Regions from separate parts of the Streptomyces sp. NPDC038707 genome, predicted to be linked through region 1. Evidence: riboswitches for the same ligand, from Rfam matches in the RefSeq annotation. Region 1 holds a riboswitch; the other holds the start of a gene.
The links. Region 1 has a riboswitch for glycine ahead of gcvP (aminomethyl-transferring glycine dehydrogenase). Riboswitches for the same ligand answer to the same signal wherever they lie in the genome.
Positions count from the first base shown of each region.

Region 1 (7,305 bases):
TCTCCCAGCTGCACGGCGAGCGCATCGACACCGGGGAGACCCTGGTCGGGCACAACCCCGCGGACGAGCTGGCGCGGCGGCGCAACCGGGCGGTCTGACCGGCCGGGGCACCGGCACCACCGCATTGTCAGTGCCGTGGTGCAGCATCGGAGATGTGAGAAACGCGCCCACGATCCTGCATCTCGACATGGATGCCTTCTTCGCCTCGGTGGAGCAGGCGTCCAAGCCGAGCCTGCGCGGGAAGGCGGTCGTCGTGGGCGGGCTCGGACCGCGCGGTGTGGTGGCCACCGCGTCGTACGAGGCGCGGGTGTTCGGGGTCCACTCGGCGATGCCCATGGCCCAGGCGCGCCGGCTGGCACCCAACGCCGCCTATCTGGTGCCGCGCTTCACGCTGTACCGGACGATCAGCGAGCAGGTGATGGCGCTGCTGCGGGAGCTGTCGCCGCTGGTGGAGCCGCTGAGCCTGGACGAGGCGTTCGTGGACCTCGAGGCCGGGGGAGCGGCCTGGGACGAGGAGTCGGCGCGCCGGGCCGGACAGAAGCTGCGGGCGGACATCCGCGCGGTCACCGGACTCACCGGTTCGGTGGGGCTCGCCGCCTCCAAGATGCTCGCGAAGATCGCCTCCGAGCAGGCCAAGCCGGACGGGCTGGTGCTGATCCAGCCGGGTACCGAGCGCGACCTGCTGGCGCCCATGCCGGTGCGGACGCTGCCGGGGGTCGGGCCGGCCACCGGGGACCATCTGCGCCGGGCCGGGATCACCACGGTGCAGGAGCTGGCGGAGGCGGGCGAGGACGAGCTGGTCCGGTTGCTCGGCAAGGCGCACGGGCAGGCCCTGTACGCGATGGCGCACGCCCGGGACGAGCGGCCGGTGGTGGCCGAGCGGGAGGCCAAGTCGGTGTCGGTGGAGGACACCTACGACGTGGACATCCACGACCGGCTGCGGGTCGGCCTGGAGGTGCAGCGGCTGGCCGACCGGTGCGTGCGGCGACTGCGCGGGGCCGGACTGTCCGGCCGGACCATCGTGCTCAAGGTACGGCGGTACGACTTCTCCACCCTGACCCGTTCCGAGACGCTCCGGGGGCCCACCGACGACCCCGTGGTCATCCGGGAGGCGGCGGCGCGCCTGCTGGACTCCGTGGACACGACCGGCGGGGTACGGCTGCTCGGGGTCGGGGTGTCCGGGCTCGCCGACTACACCCAGGAGGACCTGTTCGCGCAGGCCGTGCCGGTGGGGGTGGCGGAGGAGCCGGCGGAGGCAGCGGCCGGGGCCGAGCCCGAGGCGGAGCGGCCGGAAGCCGTGGAGCGGCACTGGCGGGCCGGCCAGGATGTGCGGCATGCCGAGTACGGGGCGGGCTGGGTGCAGGGAAGCGGGGTGGGGAGGGTGACGGTGCGGTTCGAGACGCCGCAGTCGGAGCCGGGGCGGGTGCGGACGTTCTTCGTCGACGATCCCGCGCTGTCGCCCGCCGATCCGTTGCCGCTGGTCGCGGACCCTCCCCACCTGCCCACCCGTCCCGGCCCGCCGGACGATGGCCGGCAGGGGGCGCCGCCCCGGGCCCCGGAGGAGTCCCCCGCCCTGGAGGGGCCCTCCGCGCCGGAGGAGTTCCCCGTCCCGGAGCGGGCCCACGTTCCGGAGCGGGCCCACGTTCCGGAGGGGGCCCACGGGCTGGAAGGGTCGCCGGTCCGGGAGGAGTCCCACGCCTTGGCGGGACCGGCGGTTCCGGAGGGGGCCCAGGGGCTGGAGGGGCCCTCCGTGCCGGAGGAGTCCCGTGCCCTGGAGGGGTCGCCGGTCGGGGAGGAGTCCCACGCCTTGGAGGAGCCGGCCGTTCCGGAGGGGGCCCAGGGGCTGGAGGGGCCCTCCGTGCCGGAGGAGTCCCGTGCCCTGGAGGGGTCGCCGGTCGGGGAGGAGTCCCACGCCCTGGAGGAGCCGGCCGTTCCGGAGGGGGCCCAGGGGCTGGAGGGGCCCTCCGTGCCGGAGGAGTCCCGTGCCCTGGAGGAGTCCCATGCCCTGGAGGAGCCGGCCGTTCCGGAGGGGGCCCAGGGGCTGGAGGGGCCCTCCGTGTCGGAGGAGTCCCGTGCCCTGGAGGAGCCGGCCGTTCCGGAGGGGGCCCAGGTCGCGGAAGAGGCCCGTGCCCGGGGTGGGGGGCCTGTGGCGGAGGCGGCCGACGCCCGGGACGCGGCCCGCATCCCCGAGGAGACCCTTGCTCGAGGAGCGGCTCCCGGGCCGGGGGCGGACCGCCTTCGGGAAGGGACCCGCGGTCCGGCACGGTGCCGTGCTCCGGAGGATGCCCGGAGCCGGGGACTGGAAGGTGCCCCGGGCCCGGAAGACGTCCTGGACCGGCAGGAGCACGCCTGGGAGCAGGAGGGAGAGTGTGAGCCGGAGGGAGGGCCCGGTCAGGTTTCCTCCGAGCCCGCCAGCCTGCCGAATTCGTGGTCCGGCACGGGGGGAGAGGAGGCCGCGTCGAGACCGTAGTGGTGGTAGAGCTGGAGTTCCTGCTCGGGGGAGAGATGGCGGCCCACGCCGAAGCCGGGGGCGCCCTTGATCAGGGCGCGGTCGAAGGGGACGTGCAGAGTGCCGTCGATCAGCTCGCTGGGTTCCAGCGGCACGAAGGCGTCCCGGGAGAACAGGCCCGTGCGTACGGCCGCCCACTCGGGCACGCCGGTCGCGTCGTCCAGGTACACCTCGTCGATCGTGCCGATCTTGGTGCCGTTGCGGTCGAACGCCTTGCGGCCGATCAGGCTGCGCGGATCGATGTCGGTCTGCACGGTCCCTCTTCCTCCACGTGGTCGCAACTCATCCGTAAGCACTACGAAAGAGCACATTCGAGGAGGCGGCCACTCGAAGGCTGCCCCATTGACCTCGCTGGTAGGCTGACAAGCGGCTGCTGACCCCGCGCGGGAGAGTCCTCCGACCACCTCGGAGGCGCCGAAGGAGCAACTCCTCCCCGGAATCTCTCAGGCTCACGTACCGCACGGACGAGGTCACTCTGGAAAGCAGGGCGGGTGTCGACGGCTCCCGCCCTCACCGACGGTGAAAGCCGGTGCCCGCGGGCGCCCGGTGAAGCTCTCAGGTGCAGATGACAGAGGGGGAGGCCGTCGGGGTGCCCGTGCCGGGGCGCCCCTCGCAGGTCGCGTCAGACCAGGAGGCCTCCGCAATGACCGCCCATCGCATTCCGCTCTCCGAACTCGAAGCGGGCATCCCCTTCGAGCAGCGCCACATCGGACCCGACCAGGAGGCGCGGGCGAAGATGCTCGCGCAGGTCGGGTACGGCTCGCTGGACGAGCTGACCGCCGCCGCGGTCCCGGATGTGATCAAGAACGCCGACTCCCTGGACCTGCCGGGCGCCCGCACCGAGGCCGAGGTGCTGGCCGAACTGCGCTCGCTCGCCGACCGCAACCAGGTCCTGCACTCCATGATCGGCCTGGGCTACTACGGCACCTTCACGCCGCCCGTCATCCTGCGCAACGTCATGGAGAACCCCGCCTGGTACACGGCCTACACGCCGTACCAGCCGGAGATCTCCCAGGGCCGGCTGGAGGCCCTGCTGAACTTCCAGACGATGGTCGCCGAGCTGACCGGGCTGCCCACCTCCGGTGCCTCCCTGCTGGACGAGGGCACGGCCGCCGCCGAGGCGATGGCCCTGTCGCGGCGCATGGGCAAGAACAAGAAGGGCCTGTTCCTGGTCGACGCGGACGCGCTGCCGCAGACCATCGCCGTGATCCAGACCCGCGCCGAGCCGACCGGCGTGGAGGTCGTCGTCGCCGACCTCGGCGACGGCATCCCGGCCGACATCGCCGCGCGCGAGATCAACGGCGTACTGATCCAGTACCCGGGCGCCTCCGGTGCCGTACGGGACATCAAGCCCGTCATCGACCAGGCGCACGAGCTGGGCGCCCTGGTGACCGTGGCCGCCGACCTGCTCGCCCTGACCCTGCTGGTCTCGCCGGGCGAGCTGGGCGCGGACATCGCCGTCGGCACCACCCAGCGCTTCGGCGTGCCCATGGGCTTCGGCGGTCCGCACGCCGGCTACATGGCCGTGCACGAGAAGTTCGCGCGCAGCCTGCCCGGCCGCCTGGTCGGTGTCTCCGTCGACGCCGACGGCCACAAGGCCTACCGGCTCGCGCTGCAGACCCGTGAGCAGCACATCCGCCGCGAGAAGGCCACCAGCAACATCTGCACCGCGCAGGTGCTGCTCGCCGTCATGGCCGGCATGTACGCCGTCTACCACGGGCCCGAGGGCCTGAAGACCATCGCGCGGCGCACGCACCGCTACGCCACCCTCCTCGCCGAGGGGCTGCGGGCCGCCGGTGTGGAGATCGTCCACGGCGCCTTCTTCGACACCGTCACCGCGCGGGTGCCCGGCAAGGCCGCCGAGGTCGTCGCCGCCGCCCGGGACAAGGGCGTCAACCTGTGGCCGGTCGACGCCGACCACGTCTCCGTCGCGTGCGACGAGACCACCGACCGGGCCCGGCTGGAAGCCGTCTGGGCCGCCTTCGGCGCCGAGGCCGACATCGAGGCGCTGGACGCGACCGCCGGGGACGCCCTGCCCGAGGCGCTGCTGCGCACCGACGCGTACCTCACCCACCCGGTTTTCCACCAGCACCGCTCCGAGACCGCGATGCTGCGTTACCTGCGCAGGCTGGCCGACCGTGACTACGCGCTCGACCGCGGCATGATCCCGCTGGGCTCCTGCACCATGAAGCTCAACGCGACCACGGAGATGGAGCCGGTCACCTGGCCCGAGTTCGGGCAGCTGCACCCCTTCGCGCCCGCCGAGCAGGCGCAGGGCTACCTCACCCTCATCCGCGAGCTGGAGGACCGGCTCGCCGAGGTCACCGGTTACGACAAGGTCTCCCTCCAGCCGAACGCCGGCTCCCAGGGCGAGCTGGCCGGTCTGCTCGCCGTCCGCGGCTACCACCGCGCCAACGGCGACGAGCAGCGCACCGTCTGCCTGATCCCGTCCTCCGCGCACGGCACCAACGCCGCCAGCGCCGTGATGGCCGGCATGAAGGTCGTCGTCGTCAAGACCGCCGAGGACGGCGAGATCGACGTCGAGGACCTGCGCGCCAAGATCGAGCAGTACCGCGACGAGCTGGCGGTGCTGATGATCACCTACCCGTCCACGCACGGTGTGTTCGAGGAGCACGTCGCCGACATCTGTGCCCGGGTCCACGAGGCCGGCGGCCAGGTGTACGTCGACGGTGCCAACCTCAACGCGCTCGTCGGCCTCGCCAAGCCGGGCCACTTCGGCGGTGACGTCTCCCACCTGAACCTCCACAAGACGTTCTGCATCCCGCACGGCGGCGGCGGTCCGGGCGTCGGCCCGGTCGCGGTCCGCTCGCACCTCGCGCCGTACCTGCCGAACCACCCGCTCCAGCCGGAGGCCGGCCCGGCCACGGGCGTGGGTCCGATCTCGGCGGCTCCGTGGGGCAGCGCGGGCATCCTGCCGATCTCCTGGGCGTACGTCCGGCTCATGGGCGGCGAGGGGCTGAAGCGGGCCACCCAGGTGGCCGTGCTGTCGGCGAACTACATCGCCAAGCGCCTGGAGCCGCACTTCCCGGTGCTCTACACCGGCCCCGGCGGCCTGGTCGCGCACGAGTGCATCATCGACCTGCGTCCGCTCACCAAGGCGACCGGCGTGAGCGTGGACGATGTCGCCAAGCGCCTGATCGACTACGGCTTCCACGCGCCGACCATGTCCTTCCCGGTGGCCGGCACGCTGATGATCGAGCCGACCGAGTCGGAGGACCTCACCGAGCTGGACCGTTTCTGCGACGCGCTGATCGCGATCCGCGCGGAGATCGACAAGGTCGGTTCGGGCGAGTGGCCCGCGGAGGACAACCCGCTGCGGAACGCCCCGCACACGGCCGCCGCGCTGAGCGGTGAGTGGGCGCACGCCTACAGCCGTGAGGAGGCCGTCTTCCCGGCCGGTGCCCCGGCCGCCGACAAGTACTGGCCGCCGGTGCGCCGCATCGACCAGGCCTTCGGCGACCGCAACCTGGTGTGCTCCTGCCCGCCGCTGGACGCCTACGAGGACTGAGCGAACCGCTGCCGAAGGCCCTGCCCGGAGAAGCCCGGGCAGGGCCTTTCGCGCCGCTACGGGGCCGCCAGTGAGACCTCCGTCGCCTTGATCAGGGCGATGACGTCGGAGCCCACGAACAGAACGAGGCCGGTGGCCGCTTCCCCGGTGATCACGGAGGTGATCTCGCCGGCGGCCGTGGCGCTCTACGCCAATGTCATGACCGCGCCCGGACGGATCTCGGTGACGGTGCCGGCGAACCGGTTGCGGAGGGACAGCCCCTCGGCGTCACGGGTGGCGAGGGACACCTCCGTGGCCTTCGCCAGGGCGTGCACGGGGCTGCCGGGGCCGAGGCGGAGCTGCTCGGCGGCCTCCGGCGTGATGACGGCCAGCAGGCGCGGGCCGCCGTCCAGCCGGACCGCGACGGTGGCCCGCGCCTCGCCCGCGTGGACTTCGGTGACGGTGCCGGGCAGCTGGTTGCGGATGCTCAGGGTCATGGCCACCCACCAGGAGAGCGTGGGTCCGGTCAGGCCGGATACGCGTGGGTCTGGGCTGCTTTCACCATAGCCCAGACCGGTGCACCGGGACGCAGGTCCAGCTCGGCGGCGGCCACCGTCGTCAGGTCCGCCGCGAGCGGCAGTTCGCCGGTGAGGTCGGCGCGGATCTGGTCGCCGTGCGTCTCCAGGCCGGCCACCTCGCAGCGCCACAGGTTGCGGGCGCTGGTGCCGGACGGCCGGTCCCGGAACAGGGTCACGGAGGACGGCGGGAACGCCACGAAGGCCGGCCCGGACAGCTCCTCCGTGGTCGTGATCGCGGGTCCCGCGTCGAGCCGTACGGTGTGTCCCGCGGCCCGTCCCCGGTAGAGGTTCAGGCCGACCAGCCGGGCGATGTAGTCGGTGCGCGGGTGCCGGGCGATGTCGGCGGGGGTGCCCTCCTGCACGACCCGGCCGTGCTCCACGACCACCAGGCGGTCCGCGAGCACCATGGCGTCCAGCGGATCGTGCGTGACCAGGACCGATACGGCCTCGAACTCGGCCAGATGGCGGCGGAGCGCGGCACGGACCTCCAGGCGGGTACGGGCGTCCAGGGCCGCCAGCGGCTCGTCCAGGAGCAGCAGCCGGGGGCGGGTGGCGAGGGCGCGGGCGAGGGCCACGCGCTGGGCCTGGCCCCCGGACAGCCGGCGCGGCCTGGCGGCCGCGTGGCCGGCGAGGCCCATGCGGTCCAGCCAGGCCGCCGCCTCGGCGCGGGCCTCGGCCTTGCGGGCGCCCCGGCAGCGGGGGCCGAAGGC
Region 1 covers NZ_JBEZUP010000054.1:8,947-16,251, forward strand. Annotated here, with positions in the region: gene AB0E62_RS37935 (MerR family transcriptional regulator) at 1-98, shown strand, start outside; partial or broken gene AB0E62_RS37940 (DNA polymerase IV) at 155-1,572, shown strand; gene AB0E62_RS37945 (PRC-barrel domain-containing protein) at 2,392-2,763, opposite strand; glycine riboswitch at 2,884-2,978, shown strand; gene gcvP (aminomethyl-transferring glycine dehydrogenase) at 3,153-6,038, shown strand; partial or broken gene AB0E62_RS37955 (TOBE domain-containing protein) at 6,095-6,514, opposite strand; gene AB0E62_RS37960 (ABC transporter ATP-binding protein) at 6,544-7,305, opposite strand, start outside.

Region 2 (7,305 bases), on a different contig from region 1:
CCGGAACAGGATGTACGGGGCCTTGGCGCCCATGCCCCGGGCCGCGTCGACGAACTCGCGCTCGCGCAGGGCCAGGGTCTGGCCGCGCACGATCCGGCCCAGATACGGCCAGTTGAAGAAGCCGATGACGAAGATGAGCACGCTCAGGTGGAGCGGCAGGCCGTTGAGGCCGAAGGCGCCGCCCTGGAGGGTGGCGGAGATGGCGATCGCGAACAGCAGGAGGGGGAAGGCGAGGAAGGTGTCCATCAGCCGGCTGATGATCGAGTCCACCCGCCCGCCGTAGTAGCCCGCGATGACACCCATGATCGCGCCGATGACGTTGGACAGGATGGTGGCGCCGAAGGCGACCACCAGCGACACCCAGGAGCCCTCCAGGATGCGGGTGGCGATGTCCCGGCCGAACTTCGGGTCCACACCGAGCGGGTGGTCCGCGCTCATGCCGCCCCAACTGCCCGTGGGCAGCGAGGTGTCCGGGGTGATCAGGTCCTGGTGGAAGGCGTTGGGGTCGAGGCCGAACACGGCCTGGATGGGGCGCGAGAGGACGGCGAGGAGGATCAGCAGGATCACGATGACGCCGCCGGCGACGGCGGCCTTGTCCTTCTTGAACCGGGTCCAGGCGATCTGGCCCAGGGAACGACCCTCGATCTGCCCCTTACCGGCACCCTCCAGCACAGCCTCCGGCTGTGCCTCGGCTGCCGCCCCGGTGGTCTCGATCGGTGCGGTCACGGTGAGCGACCCCTCTCGCCGGTGGTGACCGGCCTGCGCCTGCCGCGGATTGCGGCTTTGTCGACTTGCCATCGATCACAAGGCCGCGGCCTCGTGTCTGAGTCGCGAGTCTTCAGCGTGGTTGTGATCACCCGCCAGAGCTGACGGCGAAAGTATGCGCAACCGTGATGCAGTGCGGGGGATTCCGTTATCCGAACAGCGGGTAACGTCCCCCGGACGTGGGTCAGTTGGGACAGAACGGCGATTCCATGCGGTTCCGGACGTTCGGGTCGATGTCTACGCGCGCAGAAGCGACCCGATCCTATGGATTATGCGGCTCCGTCAATAAACCCGCTCGGCCGCCGAGTTGGTCAGTAGCCGCCGTGCGCCGGCGGATAGCCGTACCCGCCGGCCGGGGTCTGCGGCGGGGGCGGCACCTGGAGCGGGGGCTGCTGCGGCGGCACCGGGGCGTGCGCCTCGCGGTCGTAGAAGGGGCGCGCGTGGGCCCGCATCCACATCACCACCGGGTCGTAGCCGTCGGTCATGGCGACCGTCGAGACCGGCAGCCCCTCCGGGACCGCGCCGATGGACTGCTGCATCATGGCCCGCACCGAGTCCACCGCGGCGGGCGAGGTGTCGTACACGTCCAGCCCGATGGCGAGGTACGGCGCCCCGAGCGCCGGCTGCACCCAGGCGCGGCGCAGCGAGCGCAGCGCGGGGGTGCGGTGCGCGTTCTGCGCCAGCAGGGCGTAGAACTGCGGGATCTCGATGCCGGGTTCCGACAGGCGCAGCGGGCCGGCGGGCTGGCGGTCCAGACCGGTCGCGATGCGGCGCAGGTCCGGCCAGGGGATGCCGACGCCGCCGCCCGGGGCGTGCGGGTTGAGCCAGAGGCCGTAGTGGTCGGGGTAGAGGATGCGGGCCACGTCCAGGCCGTCGGCCACCTCGTAGGAACGGTTCCAGCCACTGGCCGACAGCTCCTGGGCGGAGGTGACGCAGGGGGCGTAGGGGAAGCCGTCCACCTCCATGGTCCCGTACTGGGCGTCCGGGGCGCCGGCCTGGCCGTGCCACAGGAACATGAAGACCTGGCCGGCGGAGGGGGTGGCGAGGGCGCGGAGCAGGGCCTCGTAGGCGTCGTAGCGTCCGGGCGTGACCTGGCGCAGCATGTGCTCGACGCTGCCGCTGTGGCTCGCGCTCACCTGGTGTGCCCCTTCTTTTCTGTGACCCGGCGTTTGAGCACAGCTTATGCGCCTACCGGCTCGGGGCCTTCGGTTCGCTCGCGTGTGCGGGTGCGTGGAGGGTTCCCCGCGCCCCTGCGGGGCTCGGGTCAGTGGCCGTACTGGTAGAAGGGGCGGACGTTCGTCTTCAGCCAGGTCGCCACCGGGTCGTCCGTGACGTCCAGGAGGACCAGGTTGACGGGCCACTTGACGGGGACCGCGGTCAGGGCCCTGCCGAGGGCCTGGAGGGGCAGGGCGCGCAGGTCTCCTTCCCACTGGGAGAGTTCGACGCCCACGAACAGCGCCGGGTCGGCCGTCTCGACGGCGGCCAGGCAGCGGCGGGCGGTGAGGACCACGCCGGTCTCGGCGAACTCGGCACGGGCGGCGGCGAGGAAGTCGACCGGGTCGTCCTGCCAGTCGGGCTCGAAGAGGCGGACCCGGCCGCCGGTGCCCGGGCCGTCGAGCGGGGTGCGGCCCACCCGGCACAGCTCGGCCACCGCCTCGGGCGGCAGCGGTATGCCGACCACGCCCTCGGGGTTGACGGCGATCCCCACCTGCGGGGGCAGACCGCGCGCGAACTCCACCGCCGGGGCGATGGTGTACGCCATGTGGGAGCCGGCCACCTGGCGCAGCTGTTCCTCGGAGCTGAACACCGGGACGTACGCCTGGCCGCCGATGTCCAGCGTCGGCAGGTCCAGCGGGCCGCTGTCCGGGCCCCCGCCGTTCGGCAGCGGGATCCACAGGAAGCTGCGGCCGAGGACCTCGACGATCCGGCCGCCCGCCGCGGGGATGCCGAGGGAGGCCGACAACACCTCCTCCAGCTCGTTGCCGGGCCAACCGCCGTGCGGGTGCGGGTGCGCCTGTGCCGGGAAGTCCGCCGGGAAGTCCATGTGCCTACCGCCTGCTGGGAACCACTGGTGTGACCATGAAGGCTAGCGGGTGGCGCCGACAGTGCCTCACCGAGTGAAGCCGACGCGGACGAGGACGTCCGCCGCGTCCCGGTCCAGCAGCACCGCCGCACCGCAGCCGGCCGGCAGTCTCCCCTTCTCCACCGCGCGCAGCAGCCGGGCGGTGGTGCGGCGGTGACGGCCGAAGGCGTAGCGGGAGACGCCCCGGCCGCGCTCGCGCTGGCCCTGCCGGGCCGTCTCGGGGCTGACGTCCAGGAGCAGCAGGTGCAGGGTGCCGCCCCGGCGCCGGGCCTCGCGGGCCAGCCAGGCGCGCACCCACGGCTGGGTGCCGCAGTCGTGCACGACGAGTCCCTCGCCGGTGCGCAGGGCCCGGCGCAGTCCGGCGTAGTGGGCGAGGCGGACCAGGGGGCGGTAGAGCGCGTAGGGCAGGAAGCCGGGGACGCGGGCCTGCCAGTGGTCGCGGGTGTCCTGGGAGTCGACGCGGCGGCCGGTGACCGCGCGGCGCATCAGGGTGGACTTGCCGCTGCCGGGCAGGCCGGTGATCACCACCAGGTCGCGGGGGCCGAAGAGGAGGGCGTGCGGGCTGCGCCCGGCCCGGTCGCGCAGGTCGCGGACGACCGGCGCGGGGCGGTCCGCGCCCCGCTCGCGGGCCGCCGCGGAGGGCTGTCCCGGCACCGCGGGACCGGCGTGGGCGGCGTAGGCCGAGGTCCTGTTCACCGTGATCGTCCTCCCGGGGGCTCGGTCGATCCCCTGCCCGTTCTGTGTAAAGAGAAGGTAATGGAGAACGGTCGGCGGTTCGTGTGCGTACGGCCACAGGTCGGTCACAACCGGCGTGCTCTGGATGGCCGGGGTGCGGCGTGCAATGATGAGCCCGCCAACTGCATACCGGCCGTTTGAATCCGCGCGGGAGAGTCCCCGGGCCCCCTCGGGGCCGCCTGGGGCGCCGAAGGAGCAAGTCCCTCCCTTGAATCTCTCAGGCCCCGTTACCGCGCGGGCGAGGCACATCTGAAAAGCGGGCCGCCGCCGTCGGCGGTCCCACCCAAGGTGCAAGCCGGCGATCGTCCCCGTGGCGGTCGTGGCGAACCTCTCAGGTCCCGATGACAGATGGGGAGGAACGTTCCTCGCCCGTCCTTTGCCCTGGGAGACGACCGACCGATGAGCAGTACCGAACTCCGTCATACCGCGCTCGACGCCGTGCACCGCTCGCTGGGCGCGACGATGACCGACTTCGCCGGCTGGGACATGCCCCTGCGCTACGGCTCCGAGCGCGACGAGCACACCGCCGTGCGCACCCGGGCCGGTCTGTTCGACCTGTCCCACATGGGCGAGATCACCGTGACCGGCGCCGAGGCCGCCGCCTTCCTGAACTTCGCCCTGGTCGGCAACATCGCCTCCGTCGGCGTCGGCCGCGCCCGCTACACCATGATCTGCCGGGCCGACGGCGGCATCCTGGACGACCTGATCGTCTACCGGCTGGCCGAGACCGAGTACATGGTCGTGGCCAACGCCTCCAACGCCCAGGTGGTGCTGGACGCGCTCACCGAGCGCGCGGCCGGCTTCGCCGCCGAGGTCCGTGACGACCGGGACGCCTACGCGCTGATCGCGGTGCAGGGCCCCGAGTCCCCCGGCATCCTGAAGTCCCTGACCGACGCCGACCTGGACGGCCTGAAGTACTACGCCGGCCTGCCCGGCACGGTGGCCGGCGTCCCGGCGCTGATCGCCCGCACCGGCTACACCGGCGAGGACGGCTTCGAGCTGTTCGTGAAGCCGGAGCACGCCGTCGCCCTCTGGCAGGCGCTGTCCGAGGCGGGCGAGGGCGTCGGTCTGGTCCCGTGCGGGCTGTCCTGCCGGGACACGCTGCGCCTGGAGGCGGGCATGCCGCTGTACGGGCACGAGCTGTCCACCTCCCTGACCCCCTTCGACGCCGGGCTGGGCCGCGTGGTCAAGTTCGAGAAGGAGGGCGACTTCGTGGGCCGCGCGGCGCTGGCCGAGGCCGCCGCCCGGGCGGAGCAGAACCCGCCCCGGGTGCTGGTCGGGCTGGTCGCCGAGGGCCGCCGGGTGCCGCGCGCCGGGTACGCCGTGGTGGCCGGCGGCGAGGTGATCGGCGAGGTCACCTCCGGCGCCCCCTCCCCCACCCTGGGCAAGCCGATCGCCATGGCCTACGTCGACGCGGCGCACGCGGCGCCGGGCACCGAGGGCGTCGGCGTGGACATCCGGGGCGCCCACGAGCCGCACCAGGTCGTGGCGCTGCCGTTCTACAAGCGCCAGAAGTAGCCGCCGGGCGCACGCCCGCGGGTCCCGGTCCCCGGTCCCGCGGCGGTCCGTGACCCTGCGCACATTCGCCCGCTCACCAGCGGTTTCCCACGTCCCCCCGTCACCATCACTCCCGCGCGTACAGGAGAATTCAGGCCATGAGCAACCCCCAGCAGCTGCGCTACAGCAAGGAGCACGAGTGGCTGTCGGACGCCGAGGACGGCGTCTCGACGGTCGGCATCACGGAGCACGCGGCCAACGCGCTCGGCGATGTCGTCTTCGTCGAGCTCCCCGAGGTCGGCTCCACGGTGTCCGCGGGCGAGTCCTGCGGCGAGCTGGAGTCGACGAAGTCGGTCTCCGACCTGTACTCGCCGGTCACCGGTGAGGTCACCGAGGTCAACGAGGACGTCGTCAACGACCCGTCGCTGGTGAACTCGGCCCCCTTCGAGGGCGGCTGGCTGTTCAAGGTACGCGTCACCGAGGAGCCGGCCGAGCTGCTCTCCGCGGACGAGTACACCGCCTTCACCGCCGGCTGAGGAGTCGTAGTCCCATGACTGTCCTGAACACGCCCCTGCACGAGCTGGACCCGGAGATCGCCGCCGCGGTCGACGCCGAGCTGAGCCGCCAGCAGTCGACGCTGGAGATGATCGCCTCCGAGAACTTCGCGCCGCTCGCGGTCATGGAGGCGCAGGGCTCGGTCCTCACCAACAAGTACGCCGAGGGCTACCCGGGCCGCCGCTACTACGGCGGCTGCGAGCACGTCGACGTGGCCGAGCAGATCGCCATCGACCGGGTCAAGGAGCTGTTCGGCGCCGAGTACGCCAATGTGCAGCCCCACTCCGGCGCCTCCGCGAACCAGGCGGCCCTGTTCGCGCTGGCCCAGCCCGGGGACACCATCCTCGGCCTGGACCTGGCGCACGGCGGCCACCTGACCCACGGCATGCGGCTGAACTTCTCCGGCAAGCAGTTCGACGTGGTCGCCTACCACGTGGACGCCGAGACCGGCCTGGTCGACATGGCCGAGGTGGAGCGGCTCGCCAAGGAGCACCGCCCCAAGGTGATCATCGCGGGCTGGTCGGCGTACCCCCGGCAGCTGGACTTCGCCGAGTTCCGCCGGATCGCCGACGAGAGCGGCGCGTACCTGTGGGTCGACATGGCGCACTTCGCCGGCCTGGTCGCCGCGGGTCTGCACCCGAACCCGGTGGAGTACGCCGACGTGGTGACCTCCACCACCCACAAGACGCTCGGCGGCCCGCGCGGCGGCATCATCCTCGCGAAGAAGGACTTCGCGAAGAAGCTGAACTCCTCCGTCTTCCCGGGCTTCCAGGGCGGTCCGCTGGAGCACGTGATCGCGGCCAAGGCCGTGTCCTTCAAGGTCGCGGCGGGCGAGGACTTCAAGGAGCGCCAGCGCCGTACGGTGGAGGGCGCCCGCATCCTCGCCGAGCGGCTGACCGCGGCCGACGCGCGCGAGGCCGGGGTGAACGTGCTGTCCGGCGGCACGGACGTGCACCTGATCCTGGTGGACCTGCGCGAGAGCGAGCTGGACGGACAGCAGGCCGAGGACCGGCTGCACGAGGTCGGCATCACGGTCAACCGCAACGCCGTCCCGAACGACCCGCGCCCCCCGATGGTCACCTCGGGTCTGCGCATCGGCACCCCGGCGCTGGCCACCCGCGGCTTCACGGCCGAGGACTTCGCCGAGGTCGCCGACGTGATCGCCGAGACGCTGAAGCCGTCCTACGACGCCGAGGCGCTCAAGGCACGGGTGAAGGCGCTCGCCGACAAGCACCCGCTGTACCCGGGTCTGAGCAAGTAAGTCACCTTTCGCGGGGCACCGCGCACACTGGGAGTACCGGTGTGCGCGGTGCCCGCGCCCCTGTACCGCCCTTTTTGCACCACCCTGTCTTGAGGAGTCCCCCGTGGCCATCTCGGTCTTCGACCTGTTCTCGATCGGCATCGGCCCGTCCAGCTCCCACACGGTCGGCCCGATGCGCGCGGCGCGCATGTTCGCCCGCAGGCTGCGCAACGAGGGTCTGCTCGACCGGGTCGCGTCCCTGCGCTGCGAGCTGTACGGCTCCCTCGGCGCGACCGGTCACGGCCACGGCACCCCGAAGGCGGTGCTGCTGGGCCTGGAGGGCGCCTCGCCGCGCACGGTGGACGTGGAGGCGGCCGACGAGCGGGTGGAGCGGATCCGGCAGGCCGGGCGGATCTCCCTCCTCGGCACG
Region 2 covers NZ_JBEZUP010000034.1:34,834-42,138, reverse strand. Annotated here, with positions in the region: gene AB0E62_RS32425 (ABC transporter permease) at 1-726, opposite strand, end outside; gene AB0E62_RS32420 (enhanced serine sensitivity protein SseB C-terminal domain-containing protein) at 1,077-1,868, opposite strand; gene AB0E62_RS32415 (enhanced serine sensitivity protein SseB) at 2,030-2,809, opposite strand; gene AB0E62_RS32410 (AAA family ATPase) at 2,876-3,544, opposite strand; glycine riboswitch at 3,722-3,826, shown strand; gene gcvT (glycine cleavage system aminomethyltransferase GcvT) at 3,983-5,101, shown strand; gene gcvH (glycine cleavage system protein GcvH) at 5,239-5,616, shown strand; gene glyA (serine hydroxymethyltransferase) at 5,631-6,896, shown strand; gene AB0E62_RS32390 (L-serine ammonia-lyase) at 7,000-7,305, shown strand, end outside.
Region 2: another riboswitch for glycine. It lies ahead of gcvT (glycine cleavage system aminomethyltransferase GcvT); the one in region 1 lies ahead of gcvP (aminomethyl-transferring glycine dehydrogenase).